3 regions of the Pantoea sp. E2023-21 genome follow, and region 3 is predicted to be linked to each of the others. Evidence: predicted binding sites of a transcription regulator. Region 3 holds the regulator's gene; each other region holds the start of a gene.
The links. Region 3 encodes LexA, which represses DNA repair genes until DNA is damaged. Its sites were predicted from a motif close to TNCTGTATGTACATACAGNA; they were not measured.
Positions count from the first base shown of each region.

Region 1: the regulator LexA is predicted to act here: its motif matches at 3,011-3,030, upstream of umuD (translesion error-prone DNA polymerase V autoproteolytic subunit).
Region 2: the regulator LexA is predicted to act here: its motif matches at 2,718-2,737, upstream of metR (HTH-type transcriptional regulator MetR).

Region 1 covers NZ_CP195344.1:819,606-826,975, reverse strand. Annotated here, with positions in the region: gene ACRQ84_RS03975 (hypothetical protein) at 1-333, shown strand, start outside; gene ACRQ84_RS03970 (biofilm development regulator YmgB/AriR family protein) at 724-990, opposite strand; gene ACRQ84_RS03965 (hypothetical protein) at 1,052-1,342, opposite strand; gene ycgZ (regulatory protein YcgZ) at 1,464-1,709, opposite strand; gene ACRQ84_RS03955 (hypothetical protein) at 1,923-2,201, opposite strand; gene ACRQ84_RS03950 (GNAT family N-acetyltransferase) at 2,397-2,909, shown strand; gene umuD (translesion error-prone DNA polymerase V autoproteolytic subunit) at 3,050-3,472, shown strand; gene umuC (translesion error-prone DNA polymerase V subunit UmuC) at 3,472-4,734, shown strand; gene ACRQ84_RS03935 (hypothetical protein) at 4,818-5,069, shown strand; gene ACRQ84_RS03930 (sensor domain-containing diguanylate cyclase) at 5,075-6,646, opposite strand; gene katE (catalase HPII) at 6,914-7,370, opposite strand, start outside.
Region 2 covers NZ_CP195344.1:3,455,631-3,463,000, reverse strand. Annotated here, with positions in the region: gene ACRQ84_RS16255 (dienelactone hydrolase family protein) at 1-244, shown strand, start outside; gene metE (5-methyltetrahydropteroyltriglutamate--homocysteine S-methyltransferase) at 286-2,556, opposite strand; gene metR (HTH-type transcriptional regulator MetR) at 2,770-3,702, shown strand; gene ACRQ84_RS16240 (YehS family protein) at 3,796-4,275, shown strand; gene ACRQ84_RS16235 (carboxylate/amino acid/amine transporter) at 4,410-5,273, opposite strand; gene glpT (glycerol-3-phosphate transporter) at 5,611-6,951, shown strand; gene yigL (sugar/pyridoxal phosphate phosphatase YigL) at 6,985-7,370, opposite strand, start outside.
Region 3 covers NZ_CP195344.1:3,598,742-3,606,111, forward strand. Annotated here, with positions in the region: gene ubiC (chorismate lyase) at 1-227, shown strand, start outside; gene ubiA (4-hydroxybenzoate octaprenyltransferase) at 235-1,119, shown strand; gene plsB (glycerol-3-phosphate 1-O-acyltransferase PlsB) at 1,165-3,588, opposite strand; gene ACRQ84_RS16865 (diacylglycerol kinase) at 3,716-4,084, shown strand; gene lexA (transcriptional repressor LexA) at 4,190-4,804, shown strand; gene dinF (MATE family efflux transporter DinF) at 4,940-6,262, shown strand; gene ACRQ84_RS16880 (CsbD family protein) at 6,427-6,639, shown strand; gene zur (zinc uptake transcriptional repressor Zur) at 6,713-7,234, opposite strand.

The DNA.
Region 1 (7,370 bases), 1.3 Mb from region 3:
CGTATCTATATCGGGATGATCCATGCCGCCACCTTTGAATACCCTAATACCGCCAATATCGTGTTAATTCCGATGCTGAGCGGTTATCGCGATCCACGCACGCTGAGCCTGGCCGTTGAGCATAATTACAGCCAGTGGTACCAAAATCACAACATCGATTTTTCCTCAACACCTAAAAGTGTGCTGGAGTTTCGTAAAGTGATTATGGTGCATCAAATAGAAAGTTTGTCACTGTTTGATCCTGCCAGCGCCAGTGCATTAGCGATGGATAAGCAAAGCGGTAATAAACGCAAATGGATCAGACGATCCGCGTCTAAACGCGATTATCCTTAAAAGTAGTCTCCAACTATGCTGGCTTAAACACTGAATTGCTTTACGTTGCTGAGCCAGCACGACTTCATTACGCGTGAACATAATAAGGGCATCATAATGGACTTTAAAAAGTTCGAGACCACTCTACAGCTGTGGGGGGATTTACACTTCACGGGAATAGAATTACAACAGCGTGATAATAAAAGCGAAATTTACGCCACCGGCACCAATAATCATACGCAGAGTCAGCTGTATATTTGCACGCTTTCTACCGAGATCGCTTCACATATACAGTTAAAACAGTTTCGGACGTGGTTGCATAGAATTAATATTGGCAAAGCGAAGCGCCGGTTGGCTCTCATTGCGAAGGATTGACAATATTGTCCCCGCGTGGGGGGACAGAGCGGAATATCAGGCGTCGTCAGGCGTATAGCCCACCACTATTTCCAGTGTCTTGCGCAGCACATCGGCTTCGGCATCACTTTCTGCGGTTTCCAGCGCCATAATCAGGCAGAGAATAATCGATTTATTACTGACGCGTCCTTCGGTGGCCAGCACGTGGCGGATAACCCTATCCAGCACTGCAGATTCATTTCTTAATGTGCTATCTGCATTGCGAAAATGCTCGGCCAGCTCGGTGTCAGGCAGTGCAGCATAGAGGTTGTGATTTTCCGACATAATTTCAGTCCCGTGATTGCGTATATGCTCGAATCTATATGCCTAAACGCGAGCCAATCGGTCAATGTTTACGATTGTTGCCAGACTGTTCATTATTACCAAACAGCTGAAGAACGTTGTCTCTCTGCGGCTGCTCTTCCCGGCGCTTTTTCCCCGCCGAAATACTGTTGCGCACCTCGGTGATAGCGGCAGTGATGGCCGCACGCTGTTCGTCATTCGAGCTCTGTTGCTTCATCAACATCAGCTGATCCATCAGCGCCTGGGTATTGACGGGCCCCGTTCGCTGCAAGAGCGCCAGCGCCGCTTCGCCAATAATTTCATCGATTATTTTCTGGTGTTCACTTCTATTCATAACGAATTATTCATAACGAATCTCTGATCGCCGCTTCGCCCCGGTGCGGGGCGAAGACAGTGTGGGAGCGTTTTCAGAGTAAAATATTTATACTTGTACAAGTTTGACGTCTGACTGGCTCTCAGCTTTCGCGGTCGAATAATAAGCCAATCAGCTGATGATAATGATGCTCTTCTTCCGCATTAGCAGCCAGTTCCAGTCTGCGCAGCAGCTTGGTGCAGAGCGATTTGCGGTTGAGATTACGGCCTTCACGCAGGATTTCAACCACGATCTGACCCAATGTTTCCTGCTGCGATGGCAGCGACGCTTTGCTGAAGTAGTTGGCAATGGCCTCGACTGAACTCGGCGTGTATCCGTTCTGACGCATAATTGACCCCAATAAATGAAAAAGTTAGATCATTTGACCTAAGTAAAGTTGTACAGGTAGCAAAAAGCTGTACAAGGAGCTTACTCAAGTTGTTAGGTGGGGTTTGTTGCAAAAAGTGCTAATAAGTGTGAATTAGGATAATTGGAAAGCTTTTATTTCCAAATCAATGAGCTCAGCGCCGAAAGTTATCGACGCGTGAGCCCGCTGGGATAGTTAATTGTCGTCGGTGTCTGCCGAGGGCAGTCTGACACTGCCTTCCTGACGACTCAACCCGCGTAACGCTGAATGGACACGATTATCGCTGCCCGCCGGTTGGCGGTGCGTGAGCAACCATTGCTGGGCCTGGGCAATGCGTTGCAGCTGTTCACTGTTTTGCGCTTTTCTCGCCATGCGCGCGAGCTCTGCCAACAGTGATAAGACACTGACTTCCTCGCGGCGCACCAGTAGCGTATAGGCGGCTTCGCCGATAATTTTAGGTTGCGAATCTGACATCTTCTACCTCCTGAGAATATGGGCTTACGCTTGGTTCTCAGTACTTACTATAGATCATCGGCGTAGCGCCTTGTTAACAGAAAGCTCTGGTTATCTTGGGTTTTTGTTACTAACACGTTATGGTAATTGCCGTTCGGTTGCCGTGCTCGCACCGACGATGTGATTAATAACAAGAATTAAGCAAGGAAATCTGGCATGGAGTTTACCATACGCAAAGCCAAGGCAGAGGATGCAGAGCTGCTGCACCTGCTGGGGCGCATGACCTACAATGCGCATTTCAAACATATGTGGGTTTCCGCAGAAGAACTGGATGCCTTTATCGACAAGGAATATGGTCTGGCAGAGCTGAATAGCAGCTTAGCGGCGCCCAATGAAAGCTGGCTGATTGCCGAGACCGACAAGCCCATTGGCTTCGCCAAAGTCACCTGGAACACGCCGGTGCCGGATTCTGGCATGAGCGGCGCGTTGCTGAATAAGCTGTATCTCAATCCGGAAGAAACCGGGAAAAACTATGGTCGATGGATGTTTGAGAGCATCATCAATGAGGCGCGTGACAAACGCGAAGGCTATCTGTGGCTGGAAGTGTTAGGCAATAACGTACGCGCTCGAAAGTTCTATGAAGCCTTTGGTATGCAGCACATCAAAGACATTCCGTTTGTCACCGCCTCGCAGCAAAGCACGATGCAGATCATGGGGATGATGATTTAAGCGCAGCAGCAGGCCGTTTTCTGCAGAATAAATTCTCTTTGCTACCAACTGTTTTGCAGATCATTGCCTGTTCTGGCTTGATCAAACTGCCCAATCGATATTACTGTATACATATACAGTAACGATTTGAGATCGCAGCCATGCAGTTTTTTCAGCCCGCGGAAATCCGCGCCATTTTAGCGTTACCCTTGTTCATCAGCCGCGTGCCCTGCGGCTTTCCGTCGCCCGCTCAGGACTACGTAGAACAACGCCTCGACCTCAACGATTTTTTAGTGGATCACCCCAGCTCTACCTACTTCATCAGAGTCAGCGGTGACTCGATGATCGACATTGGTATCAATGAAGGTGACATGCTGGTGGTGGACAGTTCGCTCAAACCCAAACACGGTGACATTGTGGTGGCGTCGCTTTCGGGTGAGTTCACCGTGAAACAACTGATGTTACAGCCTTACCTGCATCTCAAACCGATGAATGCCGCGCATGCGATTATCGCCATTCCTGACGCCGATGAGTTCGAAGTTTTCGGCATCGTTAAACACGTGATTAAAACCATAGGCCGCTGATGTTTGCCCTGGTGGATGTGAACTCCTTTTACGCCAGCTGTGAAACGGTGTTTCGCCCGGATCTGCGCGGCAAGCCGATTGTGGTGCTGTCGAATAACGACGGCTGCATTATTTCCCTGAGCCGAGAGGCCAAAGCGCTGGGCATCAAAATGGGCGCGCCCTACTTTAAACATCGCGAAGAGCTGATGCGCCATAAGGTGGTGGTGTTTTCGTCCAACTATGCCTTGTACGGTGATATGTCGCGCCGCGTGATGGAAACACTGGCGCTGATATCCACGCGCGTGGATGAATATTCCATCGATGAAGCCTTCGTTGACGTCACCGGCATCAATGCCTGCATGACGTTCGAACAGTTAGGCTGCGATATTCGCGATCGCATTTATCAAGACACTCATCTGCGCGTGGGTGTCGGCATTGCGCCGACCAAAACCCTCGCCAAGCTCGCCAACTGGGCTGCGAAACGCTGGACCAAAGCCGAGAACGTGATGGATCTCTCCTTGCCCCGCCGCCAGCGCGAGTTGATGAAACTCGTTAAGGTCGAAGAGGTGTGGGGCGTGGGCCGTCGCTTATCGCAAAAGCTCAACCTGATGGGGATTACCACCGCGTTGCAATTGGCTGAAACCCCGACTGCGCTCATCCGTAAACACTTTGGCGTGGTGCTGGAGCGCACGGTGCGTGAATTATGTGGCGAGTCTTGTCTGGCGTTTGAGGAGGTGATTCCCAATCGACAAAATATCCTCTGCTCGCGCTCGTTTGGTGACCGCATTACCGAATACCAGGATATGCGCGAAGCCATCGCCAATTACGCCGCACGTGCCGCAGAGAAGTTGCGCAGCGAGCGGCAATATTGCCGTCATATCGGTACGTTTATTCGCACCAGTCCACATGACCCGCATCATCCTTATTACGCCAATGCGGCCAGCCAAACCTTGATTACGCCCACGGCTGACAGTCGCGATATTATTCAGGCCACGCTCAACTGTTTAGATCGCATCTGGGTTCCCGGTAAACGATATATGAAAGGCGGTGTGATGTTGGGTGATTTCTTTAGCGATGGCGTGGCGCAGTTTGATCTGTTTGCTGAGTATCAGCCGCGTCATAATAGTGACCAGCTGATGGCACTGATCGACAAAATGAATGCCCATCAGCGCGGCGCGTTATGGTTTGCCGGACAAGGGATTCAGAAACCCTGGTCGATGAAGCGCGAGATGCTATCCCCGGCCTACACCACCCGGCTGGCGGATCTGCCGGTGGCGAAGTAACCGCTTCACGCTTGAATTACACGCATGCCAATGCGATATTCAGGCCCTGACACAGCCACAGCTTAATAACATCCGGAGAACCTATGGCGAATGAAGAACGCGTAAAAGAGCTGGAAGAAAACGTTAGCCGACTGGAGATTGAAGTCGCTGCCTTGCGCGAGTTAATGATTAAGCAAGTGGCAGTTAATAACATCACCTTCAAGGGGAAATATGACGAGGTGATTATTCAGCTGGCGAAAGAATATGAAGAACGCGGCTTAGAGGACGAAAGCAATAGCCAGATGCATGAAGCGCTGCGTCAATATATCAAGTACCAGCTGCCCGCAGTGGAATAAGCCCATTATTCTCTCTGCTCATCTGACAAAGGCAGCACCGTCACGCCTTTCGCACCATCACGCCCTTCACGCTTTGCCCGGTACAAGGCGTGATCGGCGTACTCCAGCAGTTTCACCGCGCTGAGGCTGGCGGATGTGGCGGTGGTCGCGCAGCCGGCACTGAGCGTGACAAAGCCTTTGGGCGAAGAATCATGCGCAAGCTGCTTTTCCCTCACCGCGTCAACAACCCGCTGGGCAATGATCATCCCCTCATCGAATGAAGTATCAGGCAGGATGAGCGCAAACTCCTCGCCGCCATAGCGCGCGGCCATATCGGTTCGCCGCCCGGCCACGTTAGTTAACACCTCACCGATCACTTTCAAACACTTGTCCCCGGCAATATGGCCGTAAGTGTCGTTGTAGTGCTTAAAGAAATCGATATCCATCATAATCAGCGAAAGCGGTTTACCGCTTACGGCGACATTTGCCAGCGCGTCATGCAGGAAACGATCAAATTCCCGGCGATTTGCCAGACCGGTTAAACCATCAACATGCGCGAGTTTGTTCAGTGCAAGATTGGCGTTGTGCAGTTTGTCGCGCAGGCGGTGCAGCTCCTGCTGATAACGCAACACGCGACGCGCCTGACGCAGCTGGAAGGTGCCGAGTAGCATAATGGTCAGCAGCAGGATGATGCTGAGCAGAATATCCTGCGCCCGACGGTTGACCCATACATGGAAGAGATCGTCGCTGTTGTAACCGGCCGCGACAATAATAGGATAGCGATCGGAACGCGCAAAACCAAAGATACGCGGTTGATCATCAAGCACCGATTTCCATTGCCCGCTACCGCGATCCATTTTGGCCAGCATCTCCTGAAACAGCGGACTGGACGAGAGATTTTTTCCGATGAAACTGTCTGGCATCGGGCGGGCATACAGCACGGTGCTGTCAGCCAGCATTAACACCAGCACATCACGCGCACCAAGCTCGTAATAGCTGTAGAAACGACGGAAGAAGTCAACTCTGATGGTGGCCAGTAACACGCCCTTAAATCCACCGCTGGCATCACTGACGCGCAGGGAAACGGGGATCACTAACTCGCCGGTGCTGCGACTGTTGATCACCGGGCCGATATGCACGCTGTTGCGGCGATTATTGCGCTGAAAAGCAAAGTATTCGCGATCGGAGTTATTGATATTGTTGGGCATGCGTTGCGCAGAGGTCGCAATCCACTTGCCGTCTTCATCGTAGTAGAACAAGCCGTGCAACTGCGGCAAGCGGCGTTGCAGCTCGCGCATGGTATTACTCAGATCAGCGCCCTGAATACGCGTTGCGAGCTGTAGCTGCAGATCACGCTGAACCTGACGCAGCGACAGTTCCGTCTGCAAAAAGGTGTCTTCCGCCTGACGCGACTGTGATAACGCCAGATTCATCGCGGATTCCTGCGTCTGACGCACCGTGCCAAGCCAATCTTCACGCAAGGTCCAGATGCTCATGCTGGCCACCGTGATCAGCAGCAGCATGCCCGACAGCACAATGCTTTTCAGCAAACCCGCATCAGATGTTGTCGTGTTGTCCGTTTTTCTTTTTAACTGCATTTTGTCCTCTGTTTTCCGCACACAACAGAGTTAAGCAGGTAAACAGCGCTTCAGTAGACGATTAAGGTTATTTTTGGCACCATCGATAACTCATATGACCAGTAACGAAATATTACTGTAGTATGGCTCCACCACACTCAGTGGCAGCAACACAGCACGCGTTTACGACGAGATCATTCGGTAGTGGCATCTACCAAGCCCGCTTAGTGCGGGCTTTTTTTATTGCGATGCGGTTCAGCGCGGCAAACAATATGCCGCGCTAAATCGTTAAGCCGCGACGGTCAGCGCTTTTTTGCTGCGCGACCACACGCGATGGGATGCCATCAAGGAGAGGAAATCCGCCATAAAGGTGCCTTCGGCTTTAACGTCTTCCACCAGCCCTTCTTCAGCCTCGTTATCCTGCACGTTGAACTGTGCTTTAAACCGGCGCGCATCACCGCTCAGACCAATGACTTTGAGATGCTTGTATGCTTCCAGCAGGAAATAGCGCGCATCACCGCTCAGCAGCAACGCATCAATATTGCCATCTGGCACAATCACCGCATCAAAGGTCAGAGAAGGAAGACCGGTAAAGGTGGCGTCAACCGGCAGTACCGATCCGTCATCCGCCAGCACTTGTCCCATGTGCGCCGCCAGAATTTTGGCATGCACACCCTGCGCTTTTAGCGCCTGCAGAATCGCCAGCACGTCGGCGGCTTTTACCCCGTCACTCAGCAGTAACGCG
Region 2 (7,370 bases), 140 kb from region 3:
TCTGAATGCGCCGGTGCTGGGTCTTTACGGTGGGCAGGATGAGAGCATTCCACTGGAAAGCATCGATAAGATGCGTCAGGCGCTGCACGCCGCCAACGCCAAAGCGGAGATCGTGGTGTATCCGGATGCGGGACATGCTTTCAACGCGGATTATCGTGCAAGTTATCACGCCGATTCCGCCAAAGATGGCTGGCAACGCATGCTGGCGTGGTTCGCGCAATCTGGTGTAGCACCGAACGCGTAATAAAAAGGGGCGCATAGGCGCCCCAATCTCATGGGCGGCGACTAAGCCGTTTCACCCCGCAGGTTCTGCGCTGCTTTTACCATGTTTGCCAATGCCTGACGGGTTTCCGTCCAGCCACGGGTTTTCAGGCCACAATCCGGGTTAACCCACAGACGCTCCTCCGGAATGCTCTGCGCCGCTTTACGCAGCAACTCTTCCATCCACTCCACGCTCGGCACGTTCGGTGAGTGAATGTCATACACGCCCGGACCAATTTCATTGGGGTAATCGAACGCCTTAAAGGTATCCAGCAGATCCATATCGGAACGTGACGTTTCGATGGTGATGACGTCCGCATCCAGTGCGGCAATCGAATCCATGATGTCGTTGAACTCGCAGTAACACATGTGGGTGTGAATTTGCGTGTCATCCTGCGCCACTGCGGCATTGAGACGGAACGCATCCACCGCCCAGGTCAAATACGCGGCCCAATCGGACTGATGCAGTGGCAGGCCTTCACGCAGTGCCGGCTCATCAATCTGAATGATGCCGATACCGGCTTTTTCCAGATCCTCCACTTCGTCACGCAGCGCCAGCGCAATCTGTTTGGCAATGGTTTCACGGCTCACATCTTCACGCGGGAACGACCAGCAGAGAATGGTCACCGGACCGGTCAGCATGCCTTTAACCGGTTTATCGGTCAGCGACTGCGCATACTTCGCCCACTCAACGGTGATCGCCCGTGGACGGCTTACGTCGCCAATGATAACCGGCGGTTTGACGCAGCGTGAACCATAGCTCTGCACCCAGCCGTTTTGGGTGAACACGAAGCCGTCGAGGTTTTCGCCGAAGTATTCAACCATGTCGTTACGTTCTGCTTCTCCGTGCACTAACACGTCGAGTCCTAAACGTTCCTGCTCAATAATCGCCTGTTTGATGTGTTCAGCGATGCCGGTGCGGTAATTACCGCCATCGATGTTGCCTTTTTTGAAGTCGAGCCGCAGCCCACGAATTTCAGTGGTCTGCGGGAATGAACCGATGGTGGTGGTCGGCCATGCGGGCAGGTTGAAGCGCTGACGCTGCGCTTTCGCACGCTCGGTGTAGCTGCTGGCGCGTTCAGTGTCTTTGGTCTGGATTTTCGCCAGACGCTCGCCGACTGCAGCATTGTGAACGCGTGTTGAGTGGGCGCGCGCACGAATCGGCGCACTCCACGCAACCAGCGAAGCCGCATCATTGTTGTTCAGCGCGTTGCTCAGCAGCGACAGCTCAGCACACTTCTGCAGGGCAAAGGCGAACCAGCTTTTCACTTCTTCATCAAGGCGGGTTTCCACGCTGAGATCGATTGGGCTATGAAGGAGTGAGCAAGAGGAGCCGATCCACAGCTGTTTGCGCTGGCTGAGCAGCGGCTGCAAACGCTCAAACCAGCTGCTGAGATCCGCACGCCAGACGTTACGGCCGTTGATCACCCCAACAGACAGCAGCCAATCCGCGGGAATCTGCTGGTTCAACTGTTGGATGTCGTCTTTGCCGTGAACCAGGTCAACGTGCAGACCTTGCACCGGCAGCGCTTTAATGACGTCAATGTTCTGGCCGATGCTGTCGAAATAGGCGGTGAGCAGCAGGTTAGTTTCGCCCTGCAGCGCGTCGTAAGCCGGTTTGTATGCAGCGCGCCACGCTTGTGGCAGCTCCAGCGCCAGTGCTGGCTCATCGATCTGCACCCATTCGATATCACGTTTTTTCAGTTCGGCCAGCACCTGTTGGTAAACCGGCAGAATGTCTTTGAGCAGTGACAGACGATCGAATGGCTCGCCTTTGACTTTACCCAGCCACAGATAGGTGAGCGGGCCGAGAAGCACCGGTTTAACCTTGTGGCCGAGCGCCAGCGCTTCGTCAACTTCATCCAGCAATTGGGGCCAGGTCAGTTTGAACTGCTGCCCTTGAGTGAATTCCGGCACCATGTAGTGATAGTTGGTGTTAAACCATTTGGTCATTTCCGCCGCCGCCGCAGGTTCCCCGCTTGGTGCGCGGCCACGGCCGAGGCGGAATAGCGTATCGAGATCGACGGATCCATCTTTGTTCTGATGGCGTGCGGGCACGTTACCCAGCAGCAGGCTGGTGGTGAGAACGTGATCGTACCAGGCGAAATCGCCAACCGGCAGCAGATCGATGCCCGCCTCTTTCTGCTGTTGCCAGTGACGGGCACGCAACTCGCGCCCCACCGCCAGCAGCGCTTCCTGTGAGCTGTTACCTGCCCAATAGCTTTCCTGTGCTTTCTTCAGTTCACGACGCAGACCGACGCGAGGGAAACCGAGTGTATGGTTCAGAATGGTCATTTTCTGTTCTCCAGATATTCTTGAGGTACAACCGATTTACGTTCATCCAGCGAGTCACGATTCCCTTCGCTGAGCAATGTGGCTGGACAAACGTAAAGTGGCCGCGACGTTTGTCCGGGATGTTTAGCCGTCCAGATGTTTACACCGCCATAATCTGCGGGTACTGTATGTTCCTCAAGCGCAATTTGTTCAATCTCGATGTGAAGGATTCTCATGATCGAACTCAAACACCTGCGGACGCTGCAGGCGTTACGGAATACCGGCTCATTAGCCGCCGCCGCCTCACAGCTTCATCAGACGCAATCCGCGTTGTCCCACCAGTTCAGCGATCTGGAACAGCGGCTGGGCTTTCGTCTGTTTGTGCGTAAAAGCCAGCCGCTGCGTTTTACGCCGCAGGGAGAGATTTTATTGCAGCTGGCTGAGCAGGTTTTGCCACAGATTCAGCAGGCTTTGCAGGCGTGCCATGAGCCGCATCAGACCACCTTGCGTATCGCTATTGAGTGTCATAGCTGCATTCAATGGCTCACGCCCGCGCTGAATAATTTCCGCCAGAGCTGGCCGCAGGTGGTGATGGATTTCAAATCCGGCGTGACCTTTGATCCGCAGCCCGCGTTGCAGCAGGGCGAGTTGGATGTGGTGTTGACCTCCGATATATTGCCGCGCAGCGGGTTGTTCTATTCACCGATGTTCGATTTTGAAGTGCGTTTGGTGATGGCGCCGGATCATCCTTTGGCGCAGCTTGAACATATTGCCCCAGAAGATATGGCCGATGAGGTGCTGATGATCTATCCGGTGCAGCGTCAGCGTTTAGATGTGTGGCGCCATTTCCTGCAACCTGCGGGCGTGAGTCCGGCCTTGAAGAGCGTGGATAACACGTTGTTGCTGATTCAAATGGTGTCGGCGCGCATGGGCATCGCCGCGCTGCCGCATTGGGTGGTAGAGAATTTTGAGCAGCAGGGTTTGGTGGTGACGAAGACGTTGGGCGATGGCTTGTGGAGCCGCTTGTATGCCGCCGTACGCGAAGGCGAGCAACGTCAGCCGGTGATGGAAGCCTTTGTGCGGTTTGCCCGTCAGCATGCCTGTGAACATTTGCCTTTCGTGCGCGATGCCGCGCGTCCGGGCTCACTGCAAACCACCTCATCCTGATGATGTTGGGCGACGAAGGTCGCCCACGCTGTTATCCCTGCCCCGCCTGCTCTATAATGCGCCGCCTCAACCCGCGACCAAGAGAGTTTCACCATGATGAGTAACGATGTTCTGCGCAGCGTGCGCTATATGCTTGATTTGAGCGATAGCAAAGTGGTGGAGATTTTTGCCTTGGCGGGCAGTGAAGTGCCGCTGGAAGATGTGCAGGCGTGGATGAAGAAGGATGACGATGCCGCGTTTCGCAAGCTGCCGGATGTGTTGATGGGTTATTTCCTTAACGGTCTGATTTTTTACCGTCGCGGTAAGAGTGAAGATGCGCCCGCGCCTTCGATTGAGCGTCGCATGAATAACAATATTTTCATGAAGAAATTGCGTATCGCCTTTGCGCTGAAGACCACCGACATTCCGGATGTGTTGCTGAAAGCGAACTTTAAGATTTCGCAGGCTGAGGTGGGTGCGATTTTCCGCAACCCGGAACACAAGAACTTCCGCGAGTGCGGCGACCAGATTCTGCGTAATTTCCTGAAAGGTTTGACGATGATCCATCGTCCGGGGCCGGTTAAGAAGACTTAATCGCTTCTTTATTCGCGCCAGGTCAGGGATAGCGCGGCAGATCGCAAAGGGAAACCACTTCCTTGTGGATCAGCCTCGCCATCCATGGCTCGGATGCTTTGCTCCTCTGCCGCGCTATCCCTTCCCTATTGGCTTTATGCGATGCTTTTCTTACCTAGCACCCAGCGTTTATGCACATAAAGTGATGCGAAGATTACGGCGGCACCGGCGATAAAACTCGGCCAGTGCGGTTTTTCCTGCCAGATCGCCAGGTTCACCAGTAAGCCCGCCGGCACATGCATATTGTTCATAATCCCCAAGGTGCCGGCATCCACCTGCGTAGCGCCGTAGTTCCACATGAAGTAGCCCAAACCTGAAGCTGCCACGCCCAGCCACACCAAAATGCCCCACTGCAGCGATGTCGTTGGCAGTTTATTGGGATTGCCCCACAGGCTCCAGGCAATCACCGCGATGATCACCGCGCCCAGATAGAACCACGAAAACGCGGTGTGCTGTGGCATGGGACGGGTTTCCTGCAGGCGTTTGTAACCCACCATGCCGATGGCGAAGCAGATATTGGCCGCCTGCACCAGCAACAAGCCGAACCAGAAATGGTCGCTGACTTTGTCATAACGAATAATCGCCGCACCGATGACCGCCAGCAATGCACTGAAGGCATAGCCAATGCGCAGTGGACGTCGGCTCAGCAAATCGTAGATCAGCGTGACATACAGCGGCGTCATCACGGTAAACAGCAGGAACTCGGTCACGCTCAGGTACAGATAGGCTTCAAAGCTCAGCAAATACATGATGCCAAGCTGCAGCATGCCCACCAGCATATACAGCAAAAGGGTTGAAGCACGATAACCGCGCCAGCGCAGAAACGGTAAGAAGACGATGGCGGCGAGCGCCAGACGCATTAATACGGAGAACCAGGAATCCACCTGACCTGCAAGGTATTCCCCGATTAAACTGAAGGAAAAGGCCCACAGAATGGTGGTAACGATCAGTAACGGCACGGTAACGATCTCAAAATAAACAGTGCGGCTAGTGTAAACAAACTGTCGCAATCGGGCTGAACTATCTGATTTACAACTGTACGAAATTACGCCAAATAATTCTCATCGCCTCCCTTTCAGCTCGGCTAAAAATGCGCGAAATCCAACATTCCCTGGTTTTTATCGCACTTCATTGTCATAAAACTGTAACAGTTGTGTCACATGTCACAGTAACAGAACGTGACCATCACTATCCTTTGCGCGAAATGGAAACATCGCTTTTCCGTTTAAACATTCGCCGTATTTGCCCCAACCTGCTGGGAATTTATAACAATATCGCGCCCTGGAGGGCCAACTCATGTTGAGTATCTTCAAACCTGCACCGCATCGGCCCCAGGTGGCAGATGATCGTGTTGATCCACTGTATCGTCGCCTGCGCTGGCAAATTTTCCTGGGAATATTTTTCGGCTATGCCGCCTACTATTTAGTGCGTAAGAACTTTGCGCTGGCGATGCCTTATCTGGTTGAACAAGGTTTCTCGCGCGGCGATCTCGGGTTTGCGCTGTCGGGAATTTCCATCGCTTACGGCTTCTCAAAATTCATTATGGGTTCGGTATCAGACCGCTCGAATCCGCGCGTGTTTTTACCTGCCGGGTTGATCCTGGCTGCGGCGGTGATGTTGTTTATGGGCTTCGTGCCATGGGCGACATCGAGCATCATGGTGATGTTCGTGCTGCTGTTCCTGTGCGGCTGGTTCCAGGGCATGGGCTGGCCGCCGTGTGGGCGTACCATGGTGCATTGGTGGTCGCAGAAAGAGCGCGGCGGCATTGTATCAGTGTGGAACTGCGCGCATAACGTCGGCGGCGGCATTCCACCGCTGCTGTTCCTGCTCGGTATGGCGTGGTTTAACGACTGGAAAGCCGCACTGTATATGCCAGCGTTTGGTGCCATTCTCATCGCGATTATCGCTTTCGCTCTGATGCGCGATACGCCACAGTCCTGCGGTTTACCGCCGATTGAAGCGTGGAAGAATGATTACCCGCCGGATTACAACGAAGATCACGAGCAGGAGCTGACGGCGAAACAGATTTTCATGCAGTACATTCTGCCCAACAAACTGCTGTGGTACATCGCACTGGCGAACGTGTTTGTTTACCTGCTGCGTTACGGCATTCTCGATTGGTCGCCGACCTACCTGAAAGAGGTGAAGCATTTCACGCTGGATAAATCATCGTGGGCCTACTTCCTCTACGAATATGCCGGTATTCCCGGCACGCTGTTGTGCGGTTGGATGTCGGACAAAGTATTTAGAGGAAATCGTGGCGCGACCGGCGTGTTCTTTATGACGCTGGTGACCATCGCCACCGTGGTCTATTGGCTGAATCCGCCGGGCAATCCAGGCATCGACATGCTGTGCATGATTGTGATCGGCTTCCTGATTTACGGTCCGGTGATGTTGATTGGCTTACACGCGCTGGAGCTGGCACCGAAAAAAGCGGCGGGAACGGCGGCGGGCTTTACCGGGCTATTTGGCTATCTTGGTGGGTCGGTGGCGGCCAGTGCGATTGTTGGTTACACCGTCGATTACTTCGGCTGGGACGGCGGGTTCATCGTGATGATTGGCGGCTCAGTGCTGGCGGTGATCCTGCTGCTGCTCACCATGGTGAGCGAACATAAGCACAAGAAACAGTTGGTATAACCAGAGCGGGCCGGTCATCGCCGGCCCGTTTTTTTAGGCGAGGAACAGTTTACGCAAAGTGTGCGGCACCGCATCATCCGCGTTGCTGCCAATCACTTCCAGCGTTGGCAAGGTGTCTTTCAGACGTTGCTGCCCATTACGCATGATGCAGCCTTTGCCTGACATGCTCAGCATCTCCACATCATTCATGCCGTCGCCGAAGGCGATGCACTCTTTCAGCGAGTGGCCGAGTTGTTTCGAGACGGCTTCCAGCGCGTGGCCTTTAGAAACGCCGCCCGCCATCACTTCCAGACAGGTCGGCAGCGAGAAGCTGACATTCACGCGATCGCCCCAACGCGCTTCAATCGCTTGTTCCATTGGAATCAAACGCTCTGGATCTTCGCAGGTAAAAAATACTTTGCTGATGCCGTCGGTCGGCA
Region 3 (7,370 bases):
AAAGCACCTTGAACGGCCCTGAGCAGATGCTGCAACAGCTCGGCACAAGACCGCTTGGGCGCTATCTGTTTTCTTCATCGACCTTGAGCCGCGATTTTATCGATCCGGGTCAGGTTGGCGATTTGTGGGGACGCCGTTCCCGCCTGCGTTTGTCGGGCAAACCGCTGCTGTTAACTGAACTGTTTTTACCCGCGTCGCCGCTTTATCGCGCGCTGGATCAAGGATAAAACCACTGTGCAAAATACCTTACCCATGACCAAATGGCAGGCATACTGCCGTCTGATGCGTATCGATAAACCGATCGGCACGGTCCTATTGCTGTGGCCTACCTTGTGGGCGCTGTGGCTTTCGGGCATGGCGATTCCGCCGCTGCCGGTGCTGCTGGTATTTGTGCTCGGTGTGATTGTGATGCGTGCTGCGGGTTGCGTGATCAACGATTACGCTGACCGCAAAATCGATGGTCACGTCAAGCGTACCGCATCGCGTCCGCTGGCCAGTGGCCTGGTAACGGAGAAAGAAGCCAAACTGCTGTTTGCCGGCCTCGGCTTGTTGGCGTTTATGCTGGTGTTGACCATGAACACCATGACCATTTTGCTGTCATTTGGCGGACTGGCGCTAGCGTGGGTGTATCCGTTCATGAAGCGCTATACGCATTTGCCGCAAGTGGTGTTGGGCGCAGCATTCGGTTGGGCTATTCCAATGGGGTGGGCGGCAGTTAGTGAGTCCTTACCTTTAGTTTGCTGGTTGGTGTTTCTGGCCAATATTTGCTGGACGGTGGCCTACGACACGCAATATGCGATGGTTGACCGCGATGACGATTTAAAGATTGGCGTGAAGTCGACGGCGATTCTGTTTGGTCGTTACGACAAACTGATTATTGGCTTGCTGCAGCTGGCTACGCTTGGTCTGATGGCGCTAGTGGGCATGATGCTCAATCTGAACGGCGCGTTTTATTGGTCGCTGCTGCTGGCTGCAGGCTTGTTTGTGCATCAGCAGAAGCTGATTGCCCAGCGAGAGCGCGATCCCTGTTTCCAGGCATTCCTGAATAACAACTATGTTGGCATGGTGCTGTTTCTTGGCATTCTGCTCAGCACCGTGCCGTTTGCGGATTTGCTGTAAACAAATAAGGCGCACCGAAGTGCGCCTTATTTGCCTGTCGCCGCGTTAATCGTGGGCGACGGCACTTTCAATTGTCAGACGCACGTCGCTGGTCACTAACTCCGCCAGCATCTGCCACATCATATGGCTACGTTCAGCATCGGCATCGCCTTTATCACTGATGTAGCCTTCATCACGTAGCGTGAGTACCAGCGCAGTGAACACCGCTTTATCAAAGAACTCGGGTGCGTTGATGCCGTGCAGCACAGACAAGCGCTGAGCCAGCGTGCGGCTCTCTTTCTCCAGCGTGCCGCGGTTGATGGCAGGTTTCGCGCTGAGAATGGCGAAGGTAATCGCGAAGCGCTGTAGCGTCTCACGAATACCCGCCGCCAGCAGTTGCAGCGAACGGTGACGTGCCGGCGTCATTTTCAGCATGCCGTCTTGCAGGGTGATCAGCCCCTGACGCGCCATCTCTGTACAGAGTGCGTTAAGCAGCGCAGGCAGTTCCGCTTTGTCCCAACGCAGGAACAGCTCACTCTTCAACATCGGGTACACCAGGCTAACCTGGCGCAGTAGTTCTGCTTCGCTGATTTCACGATGCTGCTGCACGATAGCGGCTATCAGCGACGGCATCACCAGCATATGATGGATGTTATTGCGATAGTAGGTCATCAGCACCGCTTGCTCACGCGGCAGAATGATGATGTCGCCAATATTATCTTGCTCGGTCTCGAACTTGTTCATGCCCATGGCGTGGTCAAGCAGCGCTTCCGCACTCATATCGGGCACGGTAGCTTCTGGCGAATACGGCACGTTGCGCAGTAGCTGGGTGTAGCACTCTAATTGCTCAATCAACTGTTCACGGGTCAGTGAACGCTGACGTGATGCCAGCAGCGCGGTAACGCACAGGTTCATGGCGTTGGCCGCTCCAGCTTCGTTGATGCGCACCATCAGCTTCGCCGCAATATCATTTACGGCGGGCGTCATCCAGGCTGGACGTTGTTGTTCGATAGGATCGATCGCATCACGCCACTCTGGCACGTTTTTGTTCAGGTAGTTCATCAAGGGCAGCGGTTCGCCAAAATTGACGTAACCCTGACCGAGGTTACGCAGTTTACGCAAGCCCCGAACCATCTGCAGGAAGCTCTCTTTCTCTTTGGCAGCGCCACGCAGCTCTTTAGCGTAAGTCCCCACCTCCATCACGTGCTCGTAGCCAATGTAAATCGGCACGAAGGTGATCGGACGGCTGCCGCCGCGCAGCATCGCCTGCAGCGTCATTGATAAGGTACCGGTTTTCGGGTCCAGCAAACGGCCGGTACGCGAACGTCCGCCTTCCACGAAGTATTCAACCGAGTAACCACGGCTAAACAGCTCGCCGAGGTACTCACGGAACACGGTGGAATAGAGTTTGTTGCCCTTAAAGGTACGACGAATAAAGAACGCGCCTAAACGCCGGAAAATCGGGCCGGCCGGCCAGAAGTTCAGGTTGATCCCCGCCGCGATATGCGGCGGTACAAGTCCTTGATGATAAAGCACGTAGGAGAGCAGCAGATAATCCATGTGGCTGCGGTGGCACGGCACATAGACAATCTCATGACCATCCTGCGCCAGCTGACGCACGCGCTCACCGCCATGAACGTTGATGCCCTGATACAGGCGGCTCCACAGCCATCCCATCACGCGGTCAGTGACTTTAATGGCTTCATAAGAGAAGTTCGCCGCCACTTCTTCCATCATTTCAATGGCATTCTGCTGGGCTTTCTCATGGGAAATCTTTTTACTGCGCGCTTCATCTTCTACCGCTTTTTCAATCGCTTTGGACTGCAAAAGTTTATTGAAGAGATCCTGACGCGCAGGCAGACGCGGACCGACTGCGGCCAGACGTTGGCGGGCAAAGTGAATACGCGCCACGCGAGCCAGCTTCTGCGCAATCGACTTATCGGTGCCGTGTTCGGTCGCCATTTGGCGCAGCGAAACGGTTTGCGAAAAGCGCACAAAGCTGTCGCGGCCGTGCCACAAAATAGCGAAGAACTTCTGAACACCATTGAGAATACGCAGATGTGGCGTGGACTCACCGGATGTTTCACGTCCCGGCGCGCGACCAAACATCACCGCAACCGGCAGCATTTGCACATCAAGATGCGGGTTGCTGCGGTGCAAATCCAGATAATCGTGGAACAGCTTTACCGATTCGGGATTTGCCACGAAATAGGGAATGACGCGTGGGCCATCGTGAATAAACACGTGACGCGGCAGCAGGGTGCCATCGATCTCCAGCGGAGCCAGCGGATCGGGCAGATCATGTTTCAGGCATTGAGCACGCAGCGTGAGTAGGTCAGCCTTTGAATCATAAGGCAAAACATACATCACAGGACGTGTCGGATCGATCCCGTGCTCAGAGACGGGATCGGTCGGAATGACCTTACTTTTTACCAAAATAGAGAGTGGTAAATTCAATAATTTGTAATAGAGTTTACGCCAACCTGACATAGACAACTTTAAGCCTCTTGTTAGCAAAGCGCGGCAAGCATACCAGAAAGCGCAGCGAAGGTCTGTGGCTCTGCCGCCTCAAACTGCCCTCACATTGACGTCAAAATAGTTCAAGGGTTCCATAGACATGGCAAATAACGTCACCGGTTTAGTAAGAATAGTGAAAGCCGCCGGTTATTCCTGGCAGGGGTTACGCGCCGCATGGCAGCACGAAGCCGCATTTCGGCAGGAAGCCGTTGCCGCGCTGGTGGCTATTCTTGTGGCCTGCTGGCTGGATGTAGATACCATCGCCCGCATCTTAATGATTGGCTCGGTGGTGCTGGTTATCATCGTTGAGATCCTTAATAGCGCTATCGAAGCGGTGGTGGACCGCATTGGTCAAGAGCAACATCCGCTCGCGGGCCGTGCCAAAGACATGGGATCGGCTGCCGTATTACTGACTATCTTACTGGCTCTGTTCGTCTGGATCGCGCTGCTCTGGACGCATTTGAGATAGGGATTCCAGATTCATCAAACCGCTGATTTTTCCCTCTGTTACGGTTTTCATTTCGCCAATACCTGTATATACTCACAGCGACTGTATAAACAACCAGGGGGCGGGATGAAAGCGTTAACTGCACGGCAGCAACAGGTCTATGACCTGATTCGCGACCATATTAACCAGACGGGCATGCCGCCAACGCGTGCGGAAATTGCTGCGCAACTGGGTTTTCGCTCGCCCAATGCTGCTGAAGAGCATCTGAAAGCGCTGGCGCGTAAAGGCGTAATTGAAATTGTTTCCGGCGCATCGCGCGGGATTCGCCTGTTGATGGAAGAAGAACCGAGCGAAGGTCTGCCGCTGATTGGCCGCGTCGCTGCCGGTGAGCCCTTGCTGGCACAGGAACACATCGAAGCCCACTACCAGGTGGATGCTAACCTGTTCAAACCGAGCGCTGATTTTCTGTTGCGCGTGAGCGGTATGTCGATGAAAGACATTGGCATTATGGATGGCGATCTGTTGGCGGTGCATAAAACTCAGGAAGTGCGTAACGGCCAGGTTGTAGTGGCGCGCATTGATGATGAAGTCACCGTGAAACGCTGGAAAAAGCAGGGTGCGATTGTTCATCTTCTGCCAGAAAATACCGATTTTCAGCCGATTGTCGTTGATACCCGTGAGCAGTCGCTAACCGTTGAAGGTTTGGCTGTCGGGATTGTGCGCAACGGCGAGTGGCTCTAATCAGTTTCTGAGCCTCACCCACTGCGGTGGCGTATCATGCGCTAACCGCAGTCTGCTGTTTTACTTCTCTGTGACTCTTTCTGCGGCTCACTCTGGCGCCATTACGCTGATTACCGCAAACAACGGAATGGGCGAATGCAGCTGTTTTCCTCTTCAGATAAAACGCTCTGGCGGCTGGCGCTGCCGATGATCCTTTCAAACATCACCGTCCCGTTATTGGGCGTGGTGGATACTGCCGTTATTGGTCATCTCGATAGCCCTATCTATTTGGGCGGTGTCGCGGTTGGCACGACGGCAACCAGCTTCATCTTTATGCTCCTATTGTTCCTGCGCATGAGCACGACCGGACTCACCGCTCAGGCATTTGGTGCTAATGATAAAACCGCGCTGGCGCGCGCCTTAACGCAACCGCTGCTGATTGCGCTGGTTTTTGGGGTGCTGTTTATGGTGCTGCGGACGCCGGTAAGCAGTTTGGCTGCAGCCTTGATGGGTGGCAGCCCGGAAGTGCAACACCAGGCGAAAATATTCATTGAGATTCGCTGGCTAAGTGCGCCAGCGACCTTAGCCAATCTGGTGATTCTCGGCTGGCTGCTGGGCGTGCAGTATGCACGTGCGCCGATGGTGCTGCTGATCATTGGCAATCTGGTCAACATCCTGCTTGATCTGCTGTTTGTCCTCAAACTGCATTGGGGCGTGGCCGGGGCGGCGGCGGCAACCGCACTGGCAGAATATGTCACGCTGGGCGTGGGGCTGTGGATGGTGGCGCGTGTGCTGAAAATGCGCGGTATCCACTTTACTCTGCTAAAAAGCAGCTGGCGCGGCGATGCGGCACGGCTGTTCCGCCTTAATCGCGACATTATGCTGCGCTCCTTAATGCTGCAAATCTGTTTTGCCTCGCTCACGATTCTTGGTGCGCGTATTGGACCGGATGTGGTAGCGGTCAATGCTGTACTGCTGATGTTCCTCACTTTTACTGCTTACGCGCTGGATGGTTTTGCCTACGCAGTTGAAGCCTGCTCCGGTGAGGCCGTTGGGGCCAAAGATCGCAGTCGATTATTGCTTATCTGGCATGCGGCCTGCCGTCAGGCCTGTTTTGTTGCGGTGATATTTGCGCTGATTTATGCCTTTACGGGTCCGCAGATAGTGGCGATGCTGACTTCACTGGAAGCGCTGCGCGAAATGGCCGATCGCTACCTTATCTGGCAAGTGATTCTGCCGCTGGTTGGTGTTTGGTGCTATCTGCTGGATGGCATGTTTATTGGCGCAACGCGTGGCCGTGAAATGCGTAACAGCATGGTGATAGCGGCAATCGGCTATGGCTTATCACTATTGACGCTGCCGTGGCTGGGCAACCACGGTTTATGGCTGGCGGTGACGGTATTTCTCGCGTTACGTGGGCTCTCGCTGTGGGTAATCTGGCGTGGGCACTGGCAACGTAATAGCTGGTTCAATGCCTGAATAAGCGAAGCGTAAACTACAGATTAATCTGTAATTCTCTGCAAACTACGAAACGGCTACTACAATTACCTTATACGGCGCAAATGAGTAGCGCGTTGTGTGGGTATATCGCCTGATAGGCAGGCAATATATCTATCTCACTCAGGATGAAGTGGAGGATTATTATGAGCAAAGACGAAGCGAGCGGAAACTGGAAGCAGTTCAAAGGTAAAATGAAGGAAAAGTGGGGCAAGCTTACGGATGATGATATGACCGTAATCGAAGGTAAACGCGAGCAGCTTGTCGGTAAAATCCAGGAACGCTACGGGTATGCGAAAGACCAAGCAGAGACCGAAGTGAAAGAATGGGAAACCCACAACAAAGATTACCGCTGGTAGTCGATTTCCCCTATTACGGATGATGCTCCTACCCACCGGTCGTTATGATCGGGTCGGCACATGGAAGTGCCCATTACGCCTTTCTCACCCGTTTTTTACCTTCAACCTGATGGTCGTGTTCGCAACTTTCATGATGCGTACAAGCCGCAACCTCTGCACAATTCTCACACAAGCCATGAGCTTCAATCACCGTATGACGCAGTGAAAATCCCGCCTGATCTGCCAGCGCCGCTATGGTTTTTTCTACGCCATGAGCATGTTTTTCGCTTACCGCCGCGCAACCGTCGCACACCAGCATTACCGAAGTATGTGCCGGCTCATCAAAATGATGGCAAACCACATAACTGTTATTCGACTCAACACGATGAATGAACCCCTGTTCCAACAGGAAATCAAGCGCGCGGTAAATGGTGGGGGGCTTAGCTTGGGGCTCACTGACGCGTAATTGATCCAGCAAATCGTAAGCACTTATCGAACCATTCTGCTCTGCCATCAAACGCAACACTTCGGCGCGTTGAGGGGTGAGGCGCACGCCGCGGTCAAGACACAGTGATTCTGCCTGAGTAAGAAGTTGTTCGGGCGTGAGGTTAGACATAAGTATTCTCCGGGTAGCAGGTGATGTTATTTTATCACACAAATTTTTGCCCTGCTGTGATTGCTTATTATCCTTAAAATCCGCAAGAAAATTCTCATCAATCAATAAATTATCAGCCTATTTTGTCCGCTAATGT